Alloalcanivorax dieselolei B5: one gene and its partner. The protein of the gene in region 1 interacts with the protein of each later gene in a pairwise test. Links are inferred from orthologs where the notes say so. Each region holds a gene or a part of one and is shown on either strand. Other genes may lie near its edges. The genes, in order: clpA and B5T_RS07555.

Region 1 (3,280 bases):
TGGAACTGTTGATCAACGACGAGTGGCAGGAGTTTCACCCCCCCACTCCTCCGGGGCGTCGCTCTCCCATCGCCTAAACCTTTGCAGCAAGCGTCCAATTCCGGCACAATTGCGCCTCCCTCCGTAGCCGACGACATCAGGGTACGCGCTGAATGGCGAAAGAAGAGCAAATTGAATTGGAAGGCGTGGTTCTTGAAACCCTTCCCAACACCATGTTTCGTGTGAAGCTGGATAACGGGCATGTAATCACCGCCCATATCTCCGGCAAGATGCGTAAATTCTACATCCGGATCCTCACCGGCGATCGCGTCAAGGTGGAAATGTCCCCCTATGATCTGAGCAAAGGGCGTATCACCTTCCGCATGAAGTAATCACGGTTTTCTTGATATAAAAAAACCCGGCATGCCGGGTTTTTTTGTTAAGCCAGCCATCCATGGCCGCGATCTTCAGCAGGTGGCTTCCTCCTGGGAGGCGTCCACGGTCAGCAGCAGCTTGTCGTCGCGAACCACAACTCGTGCGCGACCACCCTGCTCCGCCAGCTCTCCAAACAGCAGCTTCTCCGCCAGCGGCTTCTTGATCTGCTCCTGGATCAGACGGGCCATGGGACGGGCGCCCATATCCTTGTCATAGCCGTGATCGGCCAGCCAGGTGCGGGCATCCGCCTCCACCTCCAGCACCACGCCTTTCTCATCCAACTGCGCCTGCAGTTCCACCAGGAACTTGTCCACCACACCGAGAATGGTTTCCCGGCCCAGCGGGTTGAACTGGATGATGGCGTCCAGCCGGTTGCGGAACTCCGGCGTGAAGGCTTTCTTCAACACTTCCATGCCATCGCTGGACTGATCCTGCTCGGTGAAACCGATGGAGCGCTTGTTCAACACCTCGGCGCCCGCATTGGTGGTCATGATCAGGATCACATTGCGGAAGTCCGCCTTGCGGCCGTTATTGTCGGTCAGCGAAGCGTTGTCCATCACCTGCAGCAGAATGTTGAACACTTCCGGGTGCGCCTTCTCGATCTCGTCCATCAACAACACGCAGTGCGGTGTCTTGGTGATTGCTTCGGTGAGCAAGCCACCCTGGTCGTAACCGACGTAGCCCGGAGGCGCGCCGATCAGGCGGCTGACGGTATGCCGCTCCATGTACTCGGACATGTCAAAGCGCACCAATTCCACGCCCAGTGCGCGAGCCAGTTGCCGACTCACCTCGGTTTTACCCACCCCGGTGGGACCGGCGAACATGAACGAGCCGATCGGCTTGTTATCCGCCTTCAGCCCGGCTCGGGACAGCTTGATCGCCGCGGAGATGGCATCGATGGCCTCGTCCTGACCGAACACGGTCATCTTCAGATCCCGTTCCAGATTACGCAGCACTTCCTTGTCGGAAGAGGACACCTGCTTCGGCGGAATCCGCGCGATCTTCGCCACCATGACTTCCACGTCATCCTGCTCGATGATTTCACGGCGCTCGTTTTCCGGCCGCAGGCGCTGCCAGGCACCGACCTCGTCGATCACATCGATGGCCTTGTCCGGCAGGAAGCGGTCATTAATGTAGCGCGCGCTCAACTCCGCCGCCGAGCGCAGTGCCGCGTCGGTGTACTGCACACCATGGTGCTTCTCGAAACGGCTCTTGAGCCCCTTGAGAATACCCACGGTGTCCTCCACCGACGGTTCCACCACATCCACTTTCTGGAAGCGGCGGGACAGCGCCCGGTCTTTTTCAAAAATGGTCCGGTACTCCTGGAAGGTAGTGGAGCCCATGCATTTCAGGTCCCCGGAAGCCAGCAACGGTTTAAGCAGATTGGAGGCGTCCATGACACCGCCGGAAGCCGCGCCGGCACCGATGATGGTGTGAATCTCATCGATGAACAGAATCGAGTTGTCCTGCTTGCGCAGTTCCGCCAGCAGACTCTTCAGCCGCTTCTCGAAATCACCGCGGTATTTGGTACCGGCCAGCAACGCGCCCAGATCCAGGGAATAGACCACCGCGTCCTGCAGCGGCTCGGGCACCTGCCCTTCCACGATCATGCGCGCCAGACCCTCGGCGATGGCGGTCTTGCCTACACCCGGCTCGCCCACCAGCAGCGGATTGTTCTTGCGCCGCCGGCACAGGATCTGCGCCGCCCGTTCAATCTCGAAAGCACGGCCCACCAGCGGGTCGATTCGATCGGCCCGGGCCAGTTCGTTCAGATTGGAGGCATAGGCTTCCAGGGCGTTGGCGGAAGCCCCGCCTTCGGGACCACCGCCAGCCTCGATGTCCGGTTGCTGCGCATCGTCGCCCTCCTGTTGCGGAGACACGCCATGGGAAATGAAATTGACCACATCCAGACGATGCACATCCTGGCTGTTGAGCAGGTAAACCGCCTGGCTCTCCTGCTCGTTGAAGATCGCCACCAGCACATTGGCGCCGGTCACCTCCTTCTTGCCCGAGGACTGCACGCTGAACACCGCGCGTTGCAGCACCCGCTGGAAACCCAGCGTCGGTTGCGTGTCACGCTCATCGTCACCGTCATCCGGTAACAGCGGCGTGGCATCGCTAATGAACTGAGTCAGGGCCTCGCGCAGCTCATCCAGATCCGCGCCGCAGGCGCGCAGCACTTCCAACGCGGCATCGTTGTCCAGCAGTGCCAACAGCAGATGCTCCACGGTCATGAACTCATGACGGTGGCTTCGTGCGTGATGGAACGCCTCGTTAAGGGTAAGTTCCAGTTCTTTGCTGAGCATAGGCTACCTCACTACTCGTCACCCTTGGTGTCGGGCTTGCCGGCCTGAGATCAGGCCCTTGGGCCTAAATCAGGCCTTCTCCACCTGACACATCAGCGGATGCTGATGTTCCTGGGCGTAATCGACCACTTGCGCGGCCTTGGTCTCGGCGATATCCCGGGGAAACACCCCGCACACCGCCTTGCCCTCGGTATGGACCGTCAGCATGACACGAGTGGCCTGCTCGCGGTCCATACGAAAAAAGGTTTCCAGTACCTCAACGACGAAGTCCATCGGTGTGTAATCGTCGTTGAGCATGATCACTTTATACATGGGCGGGCGCTTTAGCCGTGGCTTGCTCGCCTCCACGGTCAGATCGCCCTGACGATCGGGATCCGCCGGCTGATCCGGCCCCAGGCGTATTCGCGCCCCCCGTTCGTTACCCGTGAAAAACACCTTGTGCTGCCTTTTCATGCGTCTCTCTGAAGTTTGTATACCCGCGGGCGCCGACAGGCAATCCACTAATTGGGGCATTAACCGTGATTTTTCAATCCCACCATCAAGACTTGACACTCAGTTAT
Region 2 (3,573 bases), 500 kb from region 1 along the record:
CGCGCATGGCCGCCGCCATGGCCAGGGCAATGCCGGTGTTACCGCTGGTGGCCTCGATCAGCGTGTCCCCCGGCTGGATCTCGCCGCGCTCCTCCGCCTTGCGGATCATGTTGAGCGCCGGGCGATCCTTCACCGAACCGGCGGGATTATTGCCTTCCAGCTTCACCAGAATGGTGTTCGTCGTGTTCCCCGGCAGCCGCCGCAGCCGCACCAGCGGCGTATTACCGACCGTGGATTCAATGGTTTTGTAGTTCATGGGCGGCATTGTAGCCCAAGCCCGATGGCGGGCCCATAGTTCGCTGGCACGCTGGCACGCTGGCACGCTGGCACGCTGGCACGCTGGCACGCTGGCACGCTGGCACGCTGGCACGCTGGCACGAAGGTTCCCAGGCTAGGCAGCCCTGTCAACGCTTTTAATAACCAGCAAATGCGGCCTCTGGCCGCCTCCTCATTCGCGTGCAAGCGTGTTGCGTGTCGGCGTGTAAGCGGACAAGCCTCCCCCCGCCACTGGCAGCCACCGCAAACTCCGGCATAATGACCGCCACCGAATAGCAATAAGGCGAATATGGCCCGCTCCAGTCTGCGCACCCGCATCATGGCGATGACCGCCCTGCCCGCCCTGTTGGCGGCGCTGGTGGTCGGCGGCTATGCGCTGATCAATCGTATTCTGGAACTGCGCGTGGACGATGCGCTGCGTCAGCAATTGATCATCGACAGCTATGCCGCCCGGCTGGCCGCCCTGGAAGGAATGCCGGACACCTCCCGCGACCAGTTGCTGCGCGAGTTGCTGGAACAACCGGATGTCCGCGCCACCAGCCTGGCCGATCACCGTGCCGGCTGGCATTTGCACGCGGGGCCACGGCTGCGGCCGGTGGAACGCAGTGAAACCAATGAGGTGGGCGGCGCCCGGCTGCTCACCGACTCCAGTTGGCAGTTGGTCCGCCCCCTGCCGGGCCGCCCCAATCAGCTGCTGACGGTGGAGTTTTCCCGCCAGGGCCAGTACGTGGAAATCCTCGAATCCATGCTCACCATGTTCGGCGTGGTGATGCTGCTGATGGCGCTGGCGCTGATTCCCGCCTCGCGACTGGCGGCCCAGGTCACCCTGCCCATCGGCGGCCTGCTGGACACCGTGCGGCGGGTCCGCGACGGCGATCTCAGCCCACCGCCAAAGACCGGCGCCCTGGGCGAACTGGCCGATCTGGAAGACGGCCTGCGCAATATGGTGGGCGCCCTGGACGATGCCCAGGCGGAGCTGCAGAAGAACGTGGATCAGGCCACCCAGGATTTGCGCGAAACCCTGGAGACCATCGAAATCCAGAACATCGAACTGGACATGGCGCGCAAGGAAGCGCTCAAGGCCAGCCAGATCAAGTCCGAGTTCCTGGCCAACATGAGCCATGAGATTCGCACACCGCTGAATGGCATCATCGGCTTCACCCGGCTGCTGGAACGCTCGGATCTGTCGCCCCGCCAGCAGGATTATCTGAACACCATCCGCAAGAGCGCCGAGGCGTTGCTGTCGATCATCAACGACATCCTCGACTTCTCCAAGATCGAGGCCGGGCGCCTGTCGCTGGAACACATTCCCCTCAACCTGCACGACATCATCGAGGACGTGCAGACCATGCTGGCGCCACTGGCCCAGGAGAAAGGCCTGGAGCAGGCGGCGATCATCTATTCCGATCTGCCCTCCCACCTGCTCGGCGACCCGCTGCGCATCCGCCAGGTGCTCACCAACCTGGTCAGCAACGCGATCAAATTCACCGAGCACGGTTCGGTGGTGGTACGGGCCATGCTGGAGGAGCAGAAAGGCGCCGAGGCGGTGGTCAAGATCACCGTCACCGACACCGGCAACGGGCTCAGCGAGGACGTGCAGCGCGGCCTGTTCAACGCCTTCACCCAGGCCGACCAGAGCGCCAGCCGCCGGGCCGGCGGCACCGGGCTGGGGCTGGCCATCTCCAAGCGTCTGGTGGAAGGCATGGGCGGCGAGATCGGCATCGACAGCACCCCCAGCCAGGGCTCCACCTTCTGGTTCACGCTGCGCTGCGAGCGCGATGTGGGCACCCGCCCGGAATCACCGCCGGCGGAGCTGGCGCGGCTGTCGGTAACGCTGGTGGAAGCCAGCGAGTACGCCCGCCTGGGTCTGTACCATATGTTTTCCGGCTGGCGCATGCGGATCAGCGAAATCCAGGGCATGGACGTGCTGGATTCACATCTGGCGGCGGAGAACCTGCCGGAAACCGATTTCTATGTGGTCGGCGTGCCGGCCATGACCCGCGACCCGGTGGGGCTGGCCCCGCTGATCCAGCGGCTGGCGCGGCACAGTCAGGCACCGGTGCTGGTGCTGGCCAACAACGGCGACTATCTGGCCGACGAACTGGCCGACCAGCCCCATTGCCGGGTGCTGGGCAAACCCGCCACCCGCCGCCGCTTGCGCGATGCTCTGCTGGAATTGAGCGGCCTGGGCGGCGACCGCTCCCGCCACCAGGAATTGCTGACGCCCCTGGGCTACCATCCGCGCGTGCTGGTGGTGGACGATCATCCCGGCAATCTCAAACTGGCGCGCATTTTTCTCGAGGAACTGGGCGCCGAGGTGGTGCCCTGCGCCGGTGGCCAGGAGGCCCTGGAGGCGTTCAGCCAGGGCACCTTCGACCTGATTTTCATGGACGTGCACATGCCCGGCATGGACGGTCTGGAAACCACCCTGGCCCTGCGTGAGCGGGAAGGCGAAAGCCAGCGCACGCCGATCATCGCGCTCACCGCCCACGCCCTGGAAAACGAAAAGCGCGCCCTGCTGGCCGCCGGCATGGACGACTACCTGAGCAAACCGATCACCGAGGAGCAGCTTCGCCATACTCTGGAGCGCTGGGTTCTCGGTCGACAAAGCAGCACACCGGCACAATCGGAAAACAAGACCGCTGACATCGACATCGAGCCGGACACCCCGGTGGTGGATGAGGAACTGGGCCGCAAACGCGCCGGCGGCCGCGACGCCCTGGCCCGCGACATGTTCGAGATGCTGCTCAACAATCTGGAACAGGACGGCCCCGGCATTCGTGACCTGGCGCAAAGCGGCGACCTGGAAGAGCTGCTGGAACGGGTCCACCGCCTCCACGGCGCCACCCGCTACTGCGGCACTCCGCGCCTGGAACAAGCCGCCCGCCGCCTCGAGGAAGGCCTCAAGGGCCATCAGCCGGAAGCGCAGTTGGATGCCTTGGTGGGGCAGTTATTGGCGGAGATTGAGCAAGTGCAAGAACACGGAAAGACAGTTGACAGTTGATAGTGGACAGTTGACAGCGAAAAACAATAAAGACAAAGAAGCTCGATCTTCAGCCGTTGTGGGAGCTTGCCTGCAAGCGAATATTGCTAAACGTCTGAGGGCCCCCATTCGCTTGCAAGCAAGCTTCCCGCAGTAGCTAAGGAGGCCTGTTGTTTTCGTTTTTTCGCTGTCAACTGTCCACTATCAACTGTCAACTTCCAATTGCCTTTTCCGTTATCATATCGGTTCATTTCCAACCCACGGTACTCATCCCCATGCCTTCTTCCGTTCTTCTCGGCGTCAATATCGATCAT

What was found.
Region 2: the proteins of clpA (region 1) and B5T_RS07555 interact in binary tests that used the Escherichia coli proteins (3 or more experiments, as listed by UniProt). The link is inferred for Alloalcanivorax dieselolei B5 from one-to-one orthologs.

What each region holds. Positions count from the first base shown.
Region 1 is NC_018691.1:2,151,633-2,154,912, reverse strand. What follows is about bases 84-3,046. They hold clpA (ATP-dependent Clp protease ATP-binding subunit ClpA), read right to left. Parts: upstream 2,721-3,046; coding sequence 447-2,720; downstream 84-446. Other genes in these bases: clpS (ATP-dependent Clp protease adapter ClpS), read right to left, coding at 2,790-3,046; infA (translation initiation factor IF-1), read left to right, coding at 153-371. In the rest of the region: B5T_RS09755 (arginyltransferase), read left to right, coding at 1-77; more of clpS, read right to left, coding at 3,047-3,173. UniProt on the Escherichia coli protein: ATP-dependent specificity component of the ClpAP protease. It directs the protease to specific substrates. It has unfoldase activity. The primary function of the ClpA-ClpP complex appears to be the degradation of unfolded or abnormal proteins.
Region 2 is NC_018691.1:1,648,322-1,651,894, reverse strand. What follows is about bases 225-3,480. They hold B5T_RS07555 (response regulator), read left to right. Parts: upstream 225-565; coding sequence 566-3,280; downstream 3,281-3,480. Other genes in these bases: cysM (cysteine synthase CysM), read right to left, coding at 225-256. Also shown: more of cysM, read right to left, coding at 1-224; pdxJ (pyridoxine 5'-phosphate synthase), read left to right, coding at 3,535-3,573. UniProt on the Escherichia coli protein: Member of the two-component regulatory system UvrY/BarA involved in the regulation of carbon metabolism via the CsrA/CsrB regulatory system. Phosphorylates UvrY, probably via a four-step phosphorelay.